Regions from separate parts of the Vibrio syngnathi genome, predicted to be linked through region 3. Evidence: predicted binding sites of a transcription regulator. Region 3 holds the regulator's gene; each other region holds the start of a gene.
What was found. Region 3 encodes PurR, which represses purine synthesis genes. Its sites were predicted from a motif close to TNANGNAAACGTTTNCNTNA; they were not measured.

Region 1: a site for PurR is predicted at 3,678-3,697, ahead of K08M4_RS05985 (phosphoribosylaminoimidazolesuccinocarboxamide synthase). Genes of this name have one in related genera too.
Region 2: a site for PurR is predicted at 1,704-1,723, ahead of pckA (phosphoenolpyruvate carboxykinase (ATP)). Genes of this name have one in related genera too.

What each region holds. Positions count from the first base shown of each region.
Region 1 covers NZ_CP017916.1:1,267,237-1,273,149, forward strand. The annotation lists gene K08M4_RS05975 (helicase-related protein) at 1-1,534, shown strand, start outside; gene K08M4_RS05980 (hypothetical protein) at 1,738-2,115, shown strand; gene K08M4_RS05985 (phosphoribosylaminoimidazolesuccinocarboxamide synthase) at 2,476-3,579, opposite strand; gene K08M4_RS05990 (SulA-like leucine-rich domain-containing protein) at 3,907-4,314, opposite strand; gene K08M4_RS05995 (hypothetical protein) at 4,637-4,825, opposite strand; gene K08M4_RS06000 (tetratricopeptide repeat protein) at 4,991-5,913, opposite strand, start outside.
Region 2 covers NZ_CP017916.1:3,137,894-3,143,806, forward strand. The annotation lists gene hslR (ribosome-associated heat shock protein Hsp15) at 260-646, shown strand; gene hslO (Hsp33 family molecular chaperone HslO) at 665-1,558, shown strand; gene pckA (phosphoenolpyruvate carboxykinase (ATP)) at 1,896-3,521, shown strand; gene K08M4_RS14270 (AsmA family protein) at 3,675-5,645, shown strand; gene K08M4_RS14275 (bifunctional GNAT family N-acetyltransferase/hotdog fold thioesterase) at 5,693-5,913, opposite strand, start outside.
Region 3 covers NZ_CP017916.1:1,141,117-1,147,029, reverse strand. The annotation lists gene cmoM (tRNA uridine 5-oxyacetic acid(34) methyltransferase CmoM) at 1-31, opposite strand, end outside; gene elyC (envelope biogenesis factor ElyC) at 147-953, shown strand; gene torR (two-component system response regulator TorR) at 1,046-1,759, opposite strand; gene torD (molecular chaperone TorD) at 2,047-2,694, shown strand; gene purR (HTH-type transcriptional repressor PurR) at 3,011-4,015, shown strand; cyclic di-GMP riboswitch class I at 4,186-4,271, shown strand; gene K08M4_RS05435 (TfoX/Sxy family DNA transformation protein) at 4,399-4,989, shown strand; gene K08M4_RS05430 (TVP38/TMEM64 family protein) at 5,144-5,824, shown strand; gene K08M4_RS05425 (putative signal transducing protein) at 5,888-5,913, shown strand, end outside.

The sequences.
Region 1 (5,913 bases), 130 kb from region 3:
GGTGATAGATTCAGGATTAGAAAGGCGCACCGTTCAACGAAATGGCAGAACCACACTGATGCTTAAATCCATCTCACGAGCCAGCGCCAAGCAACGCGCTGGCCGAGCGGGTAGAGTGATGGATGGTGTTTGTGTGCGTCTATATGGTGAGCATGCGGCGTTAGAGTTGGTCACACCGCCTGAATTGCAGCGTGAAGAGCTGATCGAACCGATGTTGGCCGCGGCCTGTTGTGGTGCTCCGCTTGAGAGCTTGTCTTTCCTTGATCCTATTCCTGAAAAATCACTAAACAGTGCTACTCAAACCTTGCTGACGATGGAAGCGATTAACGCCGACCATCAAATTACCGAGCATGGCAAAAAGCTGTATCCGTTGCCGATTGATGCTTTGTATGCCGATATTGTTACTCGAATCAAAACCAAAGCACTCAAAGAAGCCATGGTCGATCTCACGGCAGCGTTGTCTGTTCCGGCTCGCTTATATCAGTTGCCTAGCAATGCAGAACATTTGGAAGCACTCGCTCAACGAGAAAAGGAAGGGTGTGATTTATCCCTGTTGATTCAGATCGTTCGCGGTCGCGAATATCCGAATCTAGAAATCGACCAGCAGGCATTGAATGAAGCACAAGGACTGGCTAAGCAAATGCGTGAGGTGTTTGAACTTCCTCAATTAGAAGTCGCGTCCCGTTTCCTGCGTATTGAACTGATTGACACCATGATTAAGCTGCACCCTGAGTTAGTGTTTGTGCGCAGACTGAAAAGGAAAGAAGCCTTTGCCAACGGAGTGTTAGAGGTAGTACTCGGCCGTCAGAATCGTTTCCCGGACAATGCACAAGCGATGTTGGTGTTAGACACTCATAGTTTGCCGGGAAGAGGCGTTAAGCAAACACTGACCTTAGCGACGGTCACGGCCCCCATTCCTCTTGAGCTTATCATTGATGCTGAACTAGGAGAGTGGGAGCAAGGTGAAACGATTGTGAATGATGACGGCGTCTATACTGGGATGGCGTTGGTGTATGCCGGCCGCACGATCACGACCAAGCTCGTGGCAGCGGAAGGGCAACTATCGTTAAAGCCGATCGTCGATCTTGTATCGAATGGGGTTCAACTTCCGGGTTTTTCACAAGCTCGCACTCAACAAATCAAACATTGGCAGCTGTATGTGAAACTCGGTCTCGATGAACAAACCCAATACACACCAGAAATTGAGAACATTAACTTTGAGCTATGGTTAATAGAGCAGCTTGAAGTGTTAGGTGTCACTGATGTGAGCGAATTGGAAATGTTCGACCATGCTGATATTCCATTTGATGGTATCCCGACTTGGCTCTATTCAGAGTTTTCGGAAAAGTACCCGTTTGCATTGAGCCTTGCCGACTTGCAACTCGATGTAGAATACTTGCCCGCACGAAAGCTGATTTACGTTCACTATCAATCGGGTAGCCGAAAGTTATCGCCAAAACGTTGGGAGCTCCCGACATGGTCTGGCTGGCGTATTCAGTACAAAAAAGCGAGTCGGATAATTGATATCAAATAGATGGATTAGTTTTATCTCTAAAATATTAATCAAATAGGTGCATATATGTTTTTTCAGTACTTATTTTGTTACAAGTTTGATTTTTATATGCCTTTTTAACCAATCAAAAGGTCATAAAAGACTATTCTTCTATATCCTATTGCTATAAAGAAAGAGTTGATAGATATTGAGTATATTGTGTTGTCAAAGTGTCGGGGGACATCATGGATAAACAGACAGAGACGCGTGTAGAGTTTGATTACACAACATTTCTTGGCGCCTCATGCAGTAAAAAATGGACTTTTCTGGAAGCACTAACCACGATTGCGCCAGTATTTAGTACCGTCTGGCGAGATAGCATTAAAGAGCTCGCAAGCCCTGAAGATCGTTTATGGCAGATGGCATTGAAGTCGATGTCGACGCGTAAAAGTGATGAATCAAACATTGTTACCTTACTCAAGCTAGCCAAGCTAGAGGGGATCAATGAACTCAAAGTTGCTATGCCATATTCTCTTGAAGAAGAGCAGATCGAGTATATTGAATCGCGCAGTCATTTGGTGATTGCCGAGAATACTGGAGAAGAGTTTACTATCAAGCTGTGATCTTTCAGTATTGCTTAGAGCTTAGAGCTTAGAGCTTAGAGCTTAGAGCTTAGAGCTTAGAGCTTAGAGCTTAGAGCTTAGAGCTTAGAGCTTAGAGCTTAGAGCTTAGAGCTTAAAACATAGAGCTTAGAGCTTAGAGCTTAAAACATATAGCTTAGAGCTTAGAGCTTAGAGCTTAGAGCTTAAAACATAGAGCTTAGAGCTTAAAACATATAGCTTAGAGCTTAGAGCTTAGGCTTAGAAGCGAGCTCAAAGAATATTAAAAATCGTACACGTAAAAAGGGCCTCAATAATGATGAGGCCCTTTTAGTATCTGAAACTTGTGTTTAGAAGCTTTCTAACTTTCTAGAATGCAATCAATCAGTCGACTAGGCCGTAGTTGGCACGCAATACATCGATGATCTCTTGCTTCGGATTCTCACTCAGTACGATTTCCGCACCTGTAATTTTTGCCGCGATATCAAGATAAGTACGCGATAGAGACATCAATGAATCCAATGGAAGTTCATTGTCACGAGCTAACGCTTCACGCTCTGGCATACGTTCTTTGTTCAAAAGAATATCAGCATCAGGGAAGTAGTTAAGCAAGAACTGGCGGAAACCTTCTTTTGAATTCTCAACGATGTTGCCGTTGTTGTATTCCTTAGTGTCCCAAATGCGAGATGAATCTGGGGTACCGACTTCATCCATGTAGATAAGCTTTTCTTTGCCTTGAGCATCGTTGACGTAGCCGAATTCAAACTTCGTATCAACAAAGGTTTGATCGACTTTTGCTAGCGCTTGGCTGATTACGTTGAAGCCTTCTTTTAGCAGCTTCTCGTAATGCGCAATGTCACTTGCTTGAGTAAAGTTGAATGCTGCGAAGTTGTGTTCGATGTTGTGACGCGTGATGTTCACATCGTCAGCTTCTGGAACGCCAGGAATACCTTTCAAAATCCCTTTTGTTGAAGGTGTGATCAGTAGCTCAGGCAATTTCTTGTCTTTCTCAAGGCCTTCTGGCATCTCGATACCACAGAACTCACGTTCGCCATTCGCGTACGCACGCCACATTGAACCTGTGATGTATTGACGACAAATCGCTTCGATCATGACTGGGCGAGCTTTTTGTACAATCCATACGAACGGGTGAGGGATATCAAGAATATGACTGTCAGCGAGGCCGTTGTCTTTAAACAATTTGAACCAGTGGTTAGAGATAGCATTCAGAGCCGCTCCCTTACCTGGAACACCTTTAAGATTACCTTCACCACGCCAGATACAATCAAACGCAGAGATACGGTCACTGATCACCATGATTGCTAAAGGCGCATCTGGTGCTACATCGTAGCCTTTCTCTTTAATTAGTCGTTGGCTATCTTCTTCAGTTAACCAGTAGACTGAGCGAACCTTGCCACTGTGGACAGGTTTATCAGTACGGATTGGTAGGTCATCATTTACGGCAAGAACTTGATCAGCAAGGCTCATTTAGACATTCCTATCTTTTATCAAACGTCATACAGAGAAGTGCGGTGTGCACATGATTAGACGGGCATTATACCCAATCTACTATTTGCTTCCAGAGGAAAAGCAAACGATTGCTAAATATATTGTTCAATTAAAAACCCCCGCCTAACTAATCGCTAAAAAATTGGCGAATTGTAGGGCAGGGGAAGGCAGTATATTTGAACTGTGTTTTGGAGCTATTCTGTTAAGTTAACTTCAGTTTGTTAGCTAAAAGATTAAGCTATGTTTATGGGCTATGTTTATGAGCCAACAATGTTATTAAGCCAACATGATATTAAGCAAGGCGGTCTAGTGAATACGCTCTGAATTGGCATCAATAAAGAAGACTTCACACTGAAAGCGCAGTCCTAATGTTCTTAGGTATTGCTGACTGAATTGATCAATCGAAGCACTCGCAACAATCGCGCTCGCATTCTTAGAGCGAATAGCTTTCTCGACGGTTTCTACTTCTGTCATTTGATTAGAGGCTTTCATGTGGATAACACGATCACAGCAAACATTATGTTGCTGCAGCTGTTTAGCTGATGGTCTTGGTGTTTGAGCTGTAAACAGTAACCATTGATGTTGATTGGACAGCAACGCCATTTTGGCAAACAACGCTTCTTCGTTTGAACTTTTTGTTTCACGAGAGACGGATGTAAATGCGCAGTGAGTTAGCGGGCTAGAGTGTTGTGCTTTAACGTGAGCTGGAATCATTTTGCTGTCCTTATATACATGCTGTATGTGTATACAGTAGTTTTTGTTGCTTATAAGATCAAGCGTTTTTTGAGGGATTATTGGACGATCTTGCTTGGTTAGGGCGGTGGATTTTATTTAAGTAATTGAAAATATTATAAAAATTAAATTTTAATGAATTTGTTGTTTTGTCTCATAAGTTGAAGGAATGTGAGCTTTATACAGGTATACACAGTGGTTTTTACAGAAAAGTACTGTATACACCTGTGTAGAAGGTAGAAGATCTAAAACCACAGGCACAAAAAAAGCGCCTTAGGCGCTTTCTTATATTTCACGGTGTTGCTTATCTCAATGTCGCTTGGGAGATTTTTGCTCTCATTTCCATTTCACCAATATTGAACAGGCGAACATCAATGGTTGCCATATCATTGCACTCTTTACATGCATGATGACACTTACCATCTAGGTAATCGTGCTTTTTAACTAGGCTTGGCTTTTTGCACCAATCACAAACGCCTTCTACTGTGAACATATTCTCTCCTCACCTGTTTAAGTCAGGTGTATTTTCGGCGCAAATTATGACACAAGAAAGACTCATTAGTTAATAGTTTGTTACTCGTTTTTGAGAGGGGGATCGATTGCAACACTAATAAAATCGATACATTTGTGACTATGGAAATCTAGTTAGCGCATTGGTTTACGTTTTTGTAACACTTTTAAGGATGGTTTTTAGCGAATTGTTCAAACGTTTCATCTCTTCGTCACATCCGTAACCATCGGGGTGGTAGATTTTGGATAGCTGTTTATATCGAATTTTAATGCTTTTTTGATTCGGAATTGAACTCGGTGTATAGCCAAATAGAGCGCAGGCTACTTGTAAATTGTTCAGACTGTTGTCATTTTTCTGTTTTTTTAACTCATGGAACATGGTGTGTAGCTGACGTTTTTGCTGCTTAATAGTGAAGTCCTTCGAGCTAAGCTGTGCTTCAAGTGTCTGCTTTTGTTGCCCTAATTCCCCCGACTTTAGAGCGTGTCTTCTTTTTGATATCACCAGAGTCATGATAATGCTGACAATTGAAATCAACACGGCCAAGGCTGCGCCAATCAGATAGTCTGAATACGTTAGGTTAGAACGTGTTGCCTGATATCTAGGGGGCAGAGAAGAAGGGGAGCTACTTGCTCGCTCTGGATTAGATAGCTTCTGATTCGTGCTGCTTTCAGCAATGACGTTGTCATTGAGCTTCTCAATCGAAGAGATCTGCTTGGCACGTTGCTGGTTGAATTGCGCTTCCAGAATACGGTTATAGCCATCTTCGGCTTTTGGATTGTTTTTTAGGGCCGCTTCATACCATAACTGTGCTTCATCCAATGGTTTTAGGAGTTTTTTCTCTAGTGAGGATTCGTAGAGCTTTGCGACTTCGATAGGCGCGCGCGGGTTACCTTGCAAGGCTGATTTAATAAACCATTCCAAAGCAAGCTTATTGCTTTGTTCTACATCTGATCCTGCCAAGTACCATTCACCCAGCCTAAACTGCGCATTGGCATTGCCGTTTTCTGCGGATTGCGAGTACCAATAAAATGCATCGCTGGTGCTCAAAGGGACATCATTACCTGATTCAT
Region 2 (5,913 bases), 1.3 Mb from region 3:
ACGACAAATGCTGCAAATCATTAAACTTTCAGCTTTTTTATTCATTCGTTCGATACCAAGCTTATTTAAGCATAAGATCCTGAACTATATCATAGCAAATCGATAAAGCGGCATTACATGGCTATTTTGTATTATGACTTGAAAAAAATGCCAACCGCCTCCACTTTAAGCTTCTACTTAATGTAATTAAAAGCATGTTGCGCACTGTTCATTACAGTTAAACCGCATTCATTTCTCACTGAATAAGGCACAGCCCTATATGAAAACTACTAATGAAGCTGTCAGACTCGATAAATGGTTGTGGGCAGCGCGTTTTTACAAAACCCGATCTATTGCTCGCAACATGGTCGATGGTGGCAAAGTCCACTATAATGGTCAGCGCAGCAAACCCAGCAAAATCGTAGAACTTGGGGCAGTGATTACTCTGCGCCAAGGTAATGAAGAAAAGACGGTCACCATAGAGAAAATATCCGCACACCGTGGCGGGGCGCCGGTCGCTCAAACACTCTATGAAGAAACCACCGAAAGCTTGGCAAAAAGAGAAGAGTTTGCACAACAGCGCAAGCTTAATGCTCATAGCCCAGCACCAGAACGTCGCCCAGATAAAAAGCAACGTCGTGACATCATCAAGTTCAAGACTCAATAAGCTAGAAGGAATAGCCAAATGGCAGACCCAATGTCTACAAGTAATGTTTTAAATCGCTACCTATTTGAAGACCTATCGGTACGTGGTGAATTGGTACAGATGGACGAAGCGTACCAACAGATTATTTCTAGCAAGGAATACCCAGCGCCAGTACAAAAGTTGTTGGGTGAGCTACTGGTTTCAACGACGCTACTCACGGCGACGCTAAAGTTTGAAGGCTCTATCACGATGCAACTGCAAGGTGATGGCCCTGTATCTCTGGCTGTTATCAATGGCGATAACGATCAGAAGATTCGTGGCGTTGCTCGCTTTGACGGTGACATTGCCGACGACGCTGGCCTACACGACCTTATGGGTAAAGGCCACCTAGTGATCACTATCGATCCTAAGAAAGGTGAGCGTTACCAAGGTATCGTTGGTCTTGAAGGTGACACTTTAGCTGAAGTACTTGAAGGTTACTTCGCAAACTCTGAACAACTAAAGACACGTCTATGGTTGCGCACGGGCGAGCATGAAGGCAAAGCACACGCTGCGGGTATGTTGCTACAGGTGATGCCAGACGGCACAGGTACTCCTGACGACTTCGAGCACCTAGAGCAACTAACAGACACCGTTAAAAACGAAGAGCTATTCACTCTAGAAGCAAACGAACTGCTTTACCGTTTGTACAACCAAGAGAAAGTACAACTGTTCACACCACAACCGGTTGAATTCTTCTGTGGTTGTTCACGTGACCGAAGCGGTGCCGCTATCATTACTGTCGCTCAAGAAGAGATCTACGACATTCTTAGCACTGAAGGCAGCGTTGCTCTTCACTGCGATTACTGTGGCACAAACTACTCGTTCGACAAGAATGATGTTGATGCTCTGTATGCAGAAGCGGCAGATAAAGGCAGCAATACGGTTCATTAATTTACGGCGTACCAAAAACACGTAATTTACCCCAAAAAGGTCAGCACTACGCTGGCCTTTTTTGTGATCAAAATATCGCAAACTCCGTAACATCTCGTAATAAAATCACCTCTTAATTTTAATCAATTAATAATGTTCTCTCCTCTAGCGCAAAGGTTTGCGTACAGGATAGACTAGTCAGGCCAATATGTGATGAGGCGCTTAAAACCCCATGGTTAATATGGATATTTTTTGAGCTATATCCCTGTTTCCCCCGAGCCTCGTTGCTAGCATGGTGAGCAGATAACAATAAAAAATTAATACAAAATCCCTACAAAATATCCTACAAGGAGCACCTATGACCGTTATGGAACATACTAAGGCTGCACAAATTGATCTAACTAAGCACGGACTGACTGGCGTTACTGAAGTTCTTCGTAATCCTAGCTACGAGCAGTTATTCGTTGAAGAAACACTGCCAGGTTTGGAAGGCTACGAAAAAGGCGTAGTAACGGAACTAGGCGCCGTTGCGGTTGACACTGGTATCTTTACTGGCCGCTCACCAAAAGATAAGTACATTGTTAAAGATGACACAACACGCGATACCATGTGGTGGTCAGATCAAGGCAAAAATGACAACAAACCGATTACAACTGAAGTATGGAATGAGCTAAAAGAGCTTGTAACAACTCAGCTGTCTGGCAAGCGTCTGTTTGTCATTGACGGTTATTGTGGTGCTAACCCAGATACGCGCTTAAGCGTACGTATTATTACTGAAGTAGCGTGGCAAGCGCACTTCGTTAAGAACATGTTCATTCGTCCAACTGACGAAGAGCTAGCAACGTTCGAACCTGATTTCGTGGTCATGAACGGTGCTAAAACAACTAACCCTAACTGGGAAAAGCAGGGTCTAAACTCTGAAAACTTCGTTGCTTTCAACCTAACAGAGCGCGTTCAAATCATCGGTGGTACTTGGTACGGCGGTGAGATGAAAAAAGGTATGTTCGCAATGATGAACTACCTGCTTCCTCTGCAAGGCATTGCGTCAATGCACTGTAGTGCAAACGTCGGCGAGAAAGGCGATGTAGCCATCTTCTTCGGCCTGTCTGGTACAGGTAAAACAACCCTATCAACGGATCCTAAGCGTGAGCTAATCGGTGATGATGAGCACGGTTGGGACGACGACGGTATCTTCAACTTTGAAGGCGGTTGTTACGCGAAGACCATTCGCCTGTCTAAAGAAGCAGAACCTGAAATCTACAATGCAATCCGTCGTGATGCACTGCTAGAAAACGTAACGGTTCGTGGTGATGGTTCTATCGATTTTGATGACGGTTCAAAAACAGAAAACACTCGTGTTTCTTACCCGATTCACCACATCGACAACATTGTTAAGCCAGTATCAAAAGCAGGTCATGCTCAAAAGGTTATCTTCCTGACTGCTGATGCATTTGGTGTGCTACCACCTGTTTCTAAACTGACTCCAGAGCAAACGAAGTACCACTTCCTATCTGGCTTCACTGCGAAACTAGCGGGCACTGAGCGTGGCATCACTGAGCCAACACCAACGTTCTCTGCGGCATTTGGGGCGGCATTCTTAACTCTTCACCCAACTCAGTACGCTGAAGTGCTTGTGAAGCGTATGGAAGCAGCTGGCGCTGAAGCTTACCTTGTGAACACAGGTTGGAATGGCACAGGCAAACGTATCTCAATCCAAGATACTCGTGGCATCATCGACGCTATCCTAGATGGCTCAATCGACCAAGCTGAGACTAAGGTTATCCCTATGTTTAACCTAGAAGTACCGCTAGCGTTGCACGATGTTGACCCTGCGATCCTTGACCCACGCGACACGTACACTGACCCACTACAATGGGAAAGCAAAGCGAAAGATCTAGCAGAGCGCTTCATCAACAACTTTGATAAGTACACAGACAACGCTGAAGGTAAGTCACTGGTTGCGGCAGGTCCTCAACTGGACTAATCCAACATCTGCTCGGGCTTAACCAAAAGCGAACGCCCAATTTAAAGTGATATTTTTGTAGCAAGCCCCTCTTTTGAGGGGCTTTTTTGTTGCTGCTTGTCCCTTTTTGTTCCACTCTGTTTTGAGACGATTGAAATTTAAGGTTTTCAGGGAATGAAAAAGGTATTCATGGTGTTCGGCATTGCGCTGGCTATCGCCGTTGCAACTATCGCAGCATTGCTATTAAGCCTGCAGACTCAATACCGTGCGGATGTTACTAACTTTTTTATCAAACATGCGATTGAACAACCTGTGCTCATTGAAGATATTGAGTACCAGACGCCTTATCACATTACCTTAATGGGCATTACCCAAAGCCAACCTGAAAAACAAACACCGCTGTATATCGACAAGATTGACCTTTGGTTCAGCTCCAGCTCGATTACGGAGGCCAAACTGGTCTTTGAATCCGTTTTGATCAGCGGCCTGCAGTTAGCAGCCGACGACCTAGAAACGCTCACCTCTTTATTTACCCAGCCAAGCATTAAGATCCACCAGCTGGCCATCAACAATCTCGACTTTTCAACGCCAGAATTTAACGCGCGAGGCATCGACCTCCAGATCTCCGATCCAACGTGGGATGACAACATCGCATTACTGCCCTATGGCAAAACCCAACTCTCAGCCTCACAGTTGTATTGGCAAGGCGAAGCCTTCGATAACCTGTTGATTGACCTGGATCTAAAGCCGAGTGACAGCACCCTTTATGGTGCTTCGTTTGACTGGCGTGGCGCCAAGATTTCCGGACAAGCAGAGCAGTATCAGCAAGGTTGGTCGCTCGTGAATGTGACCATCGATGGCTTACGACTCAATCAGAAACAGACCCAAAGCCTCCTAAGCAAAGAGTGGGATGTAGCAGGTATTCAGATCAATCACATCAACAGCTTAGATATTCTGCGCAGCGACGTGGAATGGCAATATGGTCACCTCGCAGCTTTTGATGCCTCACTAGAAAATGTCCAACTGCCTTTTGAGCTATGGAAACAACAGAAAGCCATTTTCTCTCTGCAAGCAGAGGGAGTGACCATTGATGATGACATGTTCATCGAGCCAAGTATCAAGCTCAATTTAGATACGAACCAGATTCTGATTGAAGATTTCTATACTCAATTCCTACAAGGCACTGTTCAACTTAATGGCGAAGTCACCCCTAACAGCATTCAATTAGCGCAGCTCGACCTGCAAGGCATAAAGTGGATTACGGAAAGCCAAGATAGCCCTCCACCCGCCACTCGCTTGATACCTTGGCTCACGCAGCTCCAGAATGTCGAAATTAGCCGAATTAACATAGAACGCAGCCAACTTATTCAACTCGCACAAAAGCCTTACTGGCAGGTCTCAGGATTACATATCGAGGGGGATCAAGTTCAACTTCTACAAGATAGAAAGCTAGGTCTGTGGCAAGGAAAGCTGATGGCCAGCGCGAATGATGCCAGCTACCAAAACATTATTAGCGCTCAACCAGTGGTTGAGATGAATAGCGAGCAAGGAAAATGGACGCTGACACGCCTGTTTATGCCACTAAAGCATGGCTATGTTGAAGCCAATGCGACACTCGATTTTAACCAAATCAGCAAGCCGTGGAGCATAGATATTTCTGCCGATGGGTTACCCATTGCGCCCATGCTTCAGCAACTTGAATTACCGCTCGACGCAACCGGTTATGGCGAGTTTGAACTTCAAGCTGCGGGTTTATACGGTGATTCACTGATGCTCGGCTATTCCACAACAGGTCAACTCACTGGTAGCGTTCGCCAAGGTGTGATGACCTTTAATGACAAGCTTTCTGAAACCTCGACTGATAACGTGTTTGAAATCCCAGAGCTCAATGCGAATTTTGACCGTGGACGCTTCACACTCGAACCTGTGCACATTATTGGTGCATCGGCAGCGGAGCAAGGCGAACAAAGGGTTCAAACGTTAAATGGCGAAATGTCTGGAGAGCTCGACTTGCTCAAAATCGAGCAACACACCCTCTCAATTACCCTTTCCGACCCGTGCCACCAAATATCAGGAAAGCTCACCCAAACTGAGTATTCTGAGATTAACGACTGCCAACAAAAAAGCGCTACTCCACAGGAGTAGCGCTTTCCGTCAATATCTCACCAAATCAACAGAATGTTAGGTGTTAGCTATTCGCTCACATTAGAATCTGTCGAGAGTATCTTTTTATAGTCAGGGATCAGCATGTAGGTTCCCGTAAACTCAACCGCTTCCACATCGCCACTGTTAATGGTCACATGAATGATGATGCGAGCTTTTCTGCCAGACGCGAGGCGATCTAAATCGCCACTGATCCCATCCAATGACGTAGATGCGACTGGGTTTTGCTCGACTGGGTGACGATAACGAA
Region 3 (5,913 bases):
CAATATCGTCGAAATTACGGTCTTCAGTCACGGCTACTTGAGTTATTATGTCCTATCGTGCCTGCTATTCTGTCACAGGAATTTCAGGAATAAAGAGGCGATGTCTCTTTTTACTACTAAGTGATGTTTTTTCGGACTATTCGGATATGTTTGAGCTGAAAAAAGTAGTGTCTTCGTTACTGATGCCACTGCCAGCAATGTTAATTCTCGCTTTTCTGGGTTTAGCCCTAGTGATGTTTACTGCAAAACGGAAGACAGGTTGCCTAATTACCCTCTCAGCCCTCTGTGGTATTTTCCTAATCGCTTTCCAGCCTGTTTCTAGTCAACTTTTAATGCCAATGGAAAGGCAACACACCGCTTTTTTACCTATCGATGATACCGTCGATTACATTATGGTTCTTGGAAGTGGTCACGTTGTTGATGACCAAATCCCGCCAACATCAGAACTTAGCCGCACCGGTCTGATGCGCTTAAGTGAAGGGATTCGTATCTTACGTCTTTACCCTGGAGCTAAACTCATTTTGTCTGGTTATGGCGCAGGCACTGAGGTGAGCAACGCAAAAATGATGGCTAAAGTAGCGCTAGCACTCGGCGTGGCAAAACCCGACATCATTCTACTTGAGACCGCGAAAGATACATGGGAAGAAGCTCGCCAAGCCGCTGCATTCGTTAAGAATAAGAAAATGGTGCTCGTGACATCAGCTAGCCATATGACTCGCGCACTTAATGAATTCAATGCCGCTGGCATGAAACCATTACCAGCTCCAACCAACTACCTTGCACAAGAAGGGATCGTTGAACCATGGAATAAGTACATGCCTAAGGCTATCTATCTCGAGCAGACTGAGCGCTATTGGCATGAGACGATGGGATTAGTTTGGCAAAGCTTGCGAGATTGGCTAGACACAAGTAATGACCCTGTCGAGAGCAGTACTCCGATGATAAACAATTAAAAAGTTCAGTAACAAAAAAACCGAGGCATCATTGATGTCTCGGTTTTTTTTACGTTCAAGTATCGTTACTGAAACCAGCTTTCCACGGGAAATTAGTCACCAGCAAACATGTAACCTTCACCGTGAACTGTCACAAAAATTTGTGGGTTTTTAGGGTCAAACTCCATTTTTGCACGCATACGACGGATTAACACGTCAATAGTGCGGTCATTCGGCGCGTCCACTCGATGGCTGATCATATTCAAGATACGTTCACGACTTAAAACTTGGTTAGGGTAAGAAGAGAGCGCAACCAACAGTTCATATTCCGCTTTGGTCAATTTCACCGGCTCGTTATTCTTACTTAATGCACGGCGAGGTATATCAAACGTCCACTCACCAAAACGAACCACAGATTCGTCTCCTGCTTCTTCTACCGCAACCGCTGCTGTCTTACGAGCCGCCGAAATGCGCCACAAGAGGTTTTTAACTCGAACCAACAACTCGCGAAGTTCGAAAGGTTTAGTAACGTAATCATCAGCGCCCATTTCAAGGCCAACGATCTTGTCAATGCTATCCGTGCGTCCAGTAACTAAAATTATGCCAATGTCTGATTGACTGCGTAATTCGCGAGTTAGCATCAATCCATCTTCGCCTGGCAAGTTGATGTCTAACATAATGAGGTCAACGTTATTTTCTTCTAACATTTTTCTCATTTGAGCACCGCTTTCAGCTTCGCTCACTGTGTAACCTTCATTCTGGAAATATCCAACCAGTTTACTGCGGGTTACCACATCATCTTCTACGACTAATACGTGATAGCTCATCTACACCACTTTTCTTATTTAATAGTTTCATTGACCATTCTATTCATAACTCGTAACAATTCTAGTACTACAGAAGATAAAAGCCAGAAACATGATTTTTTTTTGATACAAGACAATCTTAAACCTTGCTATTTGTCGCCCATCGCAATTCAATATAGGCATTACTACTAACGAGTAACTTTGCGTTTCGCAAATAACCTTGTTATTCAGCCTTGGTGTGCCTATACCCAAATCACTCGACGATGCTAGGTATACACACACCACAAGACTAAATCAGGATCTAAGAAATGAAAGATACGAAAGCATTCAACGAACAACGAGCAGAAATATACTGGTGGCTATCAAGCTTGTTCGCTAAAGAGCTCACTCAAGAAGAACTCGATCACTACCACTCTGTTGAAATTCGTTCTTTCCTAACTGGTTTAGGCGAAAATGAAACACTAAAGCCGGCAATTGATAGCTTAGTGGATGCGCTAAACCGTCTACAAACACGTGAAGATGCTCAATTAGAATTGTCTGCTGACTTCTGTGACTTATTCTTAAAGACTGATAAACATGGCGCACTTCCTTACGCTTCTATGTATATCGGCCAGACTGGCCTTTTGAACGATAAGCCAGCAAAAGATATGGAAGAGATCATGGCTAAACACAACTTGGTGGTTAACCAAGACCTGAAAGAGCCAGCTGACCACATTGCTATCGAACTCGATTTCCTAGGTAATCTCATCATTCGTTCGAACGAAACTGAACTTGAAGAAGAACTAGAGAAATCCTTCGCTGTTCAACAGCAATTTATCGAACAACAACTTCTTACTTGGGTACCAAAGTTCAACGTTAAATGTCATGACGTTGACGAATTCGGTTTCTACGCTTCAGTCTCATCTCTGCTACTTGCATTCTGCAAATTGGACACCCAATACCTCGCTGGTGAATAAGCTTATTGGATGACTCGTTAAATAAATTCAGAAGAATGTGACAATTCACCCGGATTTCCGGGTGAATTTTATTGCGAGTAATTTCTAGTCAGTCTAAAATTGTGACCGCAAACGATAAAATATGAAACATTCACGAAATGCTATGCTTATTATAGTTTTGAGCATTTCGGTGTTAAGACAAGCCGCTCAATAGCGGTTTTTTGTTTTTTAGCACTTTAGTACCCAAAGAGCCCTACAAATTTAAGCTCTTAGTTAGGTAGCTTAACGGCTACTTCATTCCGTACTTTGGGAAAGTAGCTTCTAATAGGATAAAACCATGGCCACTATAAAAGATGTCGCTCGCTTAGCAGGCGTATCAACAACAACCGTTTCTCACGTAATCAACAAAACTCGCTTTGTTGCAGAAGCGACGCAAGAAAAAGTAAATAAAGCCGTAGACGAACTGAACTATGCACCAAGTGCCGTTGCTCGTAGTTTGAAGTGCAATACAACCCGCACTATCGGCATGCTAGTTACTCAATCAACTAACCTATTCTTCTCTGAAGTTATCGATGGTGTTGAAAGCTACTGCTACCGTCAAGGTTACACTTTGATCCTGTGTAATACGGGCGGTATCTATGAGAAGCAACGTGACTACATTCGAATGCTTGCAGAGAAACGTGTAGATGGCATCTTAGTTATGTGTTCTGACCTAACTGAAGAACTGAGAGGCATGTTAGACCGTCACGCTGACATCCCTAAAGTAATTATGGATTGGGGCCCTGAGAGTTCTCAAGCAGATAAGATCATCGACAACTCTGAGGAAGGTGGTTACCTAGCGACCAAGTACCTCATTGAGCACGGTCACTCCAAGATTGCTTGTTTAAGTGGCCACTTAGACAAAGCGGCATGTGTTGAACGCATCGCGGGTTACAAACGCGCACTCAACGAAGCGAAGATTACTGCCGATGAAAATATGATCATCGAAGGCAACTTTGAATGTGACACAGCTGTGATTGCTGCTGACCAAATCATTGAGATGGAAGATCGCCCTACCGCTGTATTCTGTTTTAACGACACGATGGCATTAGGACTGATGAGCCGATTGCAAGAAAAAGGCATTCGTATTCCTGAAGATATCTCAGTGATCGGTTACGACAACATAGAATTGGCTGAATACTTCTCTCCACCGTTAACGACGGTTCACCAACCTAAGCGCCGTGTTGGTAAAAATGCATTCGAAATACTACTAGAGCGTATAAAAGACAAAGACCACGAAAAACGCGTCTTCGAAATGCACCCTGAAATTGTTGAACGAAGTACAGTTAAAACGTTAAATTAATTGATGTAATGAGTTTAGTTTAATCAAGCGCACCTTTAGGTGCGTTTTTTTTCTCAACAAACAAAATGCACTTGCATGCATAATTCGAAGATCATTAATTGAAGCAATATCACATTTTCAAGTAAGAAGTGTGAGCCTAATTCAACAAAAACTTTATTCTAATAACCCAGTCACGCACAGGGCAAACCACTTGAAAAAGTGGGACGCAAAGCTTCCGGCCTAAACCACTCGTTGGTATGGTAGCGGGGTTACCGATGGCAAAATGCAGTAACTGCTAATACTTTAGTAATTTACAGCCTATTGACAATTTAATTGCAACATTTTGCTAATCTCTCGGACCTGCTTATTTGGTGGCGTAGTTCAAATACACCGAGATAAATAACATGGATAAACCGATACTAAAGGACTCAATGAAATTATTTGAGCCCCTAGGAAAAATTAAGTCACGCTCAATGTTTGGTGGATTCGGGCTTTTTGCTGATGACACAATGTTTGCCCTGGTTGTGAATGACCAGTTGCATATACGATCTGACAAATGCACAACGCAACAATTCGAACAACAAGGATTTCAACCATACGTCTACAAAAAACGTGGTTTTCCTGTCGTTACTAAATATTTCGCTTTACCTGAAGGCTTATGGCAAGACCAAGAGAAAATCTTGCAGCTTGCGACTACGTCTCTAGGTTTTGCTAAAGAAGAGAAAGCTGAACAATCTTCTGCTAAACCAACTCGACTCAAAGATCTGCCTAACCTTCGACTCGCCACCGAGCGGATGTTGAAAAAGGCAGGGATCGATTCTGTAGAACGTTTATATGAATCTGGCTCTGTAAACGCATTTAACGCCATCAAAGAATCGCATGCGTCTTCTGTCAGTATTGAACTGTTATGGGCGCTAGAAGGCGCGATCAATGGTACACATTGGTCTGTTATACCGCAGCAACGTCGTGAAGAGCTTATCAATCACGTCAATTAACATTGTCAGTGCAAACTATCTAGATAATTAAGCCGCATTTTTGCGGCTTTTTTTATATCTGGTGAAAGTTATTCTATGCTTTGCCTGTCTATCTATACTAATGGTATACATTGAAAAACTAATGGTATGCATTGAAAATTTAGAGGAAGTATCAATGAGTAAAAAAATGATATTGGGTATTGTGTTGGTCATAACCATCGTCTTGTTAGGCGTCAATTTCGGCCAGTACTTAACGCTTGAAAATGCGAAAGCCCAACAAGCTGTTTTGAATGACTACATCGAGAGCAATTTCATTGCCGCTGCCGCTATCTACTTTGTCGCTTATGTCATGATTACGGCTTTCTCAATTCCTGGCGCTGCCGTTGTTACGCTGTTAGGCGCTGCGCTGTTTGGTTTCTGGAACAGTTTACTACTGGTGTCCTTTGCAAGTGCCATTGGTGCAACCCTCGCCTTCTTAAGTAGCCGTTACTTGTTACGTGACTGGATCCAAACCAAGTTTGGTGACAAGTTAGCCACCATCAATAAAGGCGTTGAAAAAGATGGCGCATTTTACTTGTTTTCTCTGCGTCTAATTCCCGTGTTCCCATTCTTCCTTATTAATCTGTTGATGGGTCTAACACCGATGTCGGTTAGTCGTTACTACATTACAAGTCAAATCGGGATGTTGCCGGGTACTGCCGTTTTCTTGAATGCCGGAACTCAACTCGCAGAAATTGATTCACTTTCGGGTATCGTGTCTCCCTCAGTACTGTTGTCATTTGCCTTACTGGGTGTGTTCCCAATTATTGCCAAATGGTTGATGAATAAATTTCGCTCAGCACCTGTCGCTGAGTAACGAATATAACTAAATAACTTATATAGCTAAATAATGCATGCAGCCAAATAAGGTTCTATTTCAATGAAAATCTTCAGTGCATCGAATCC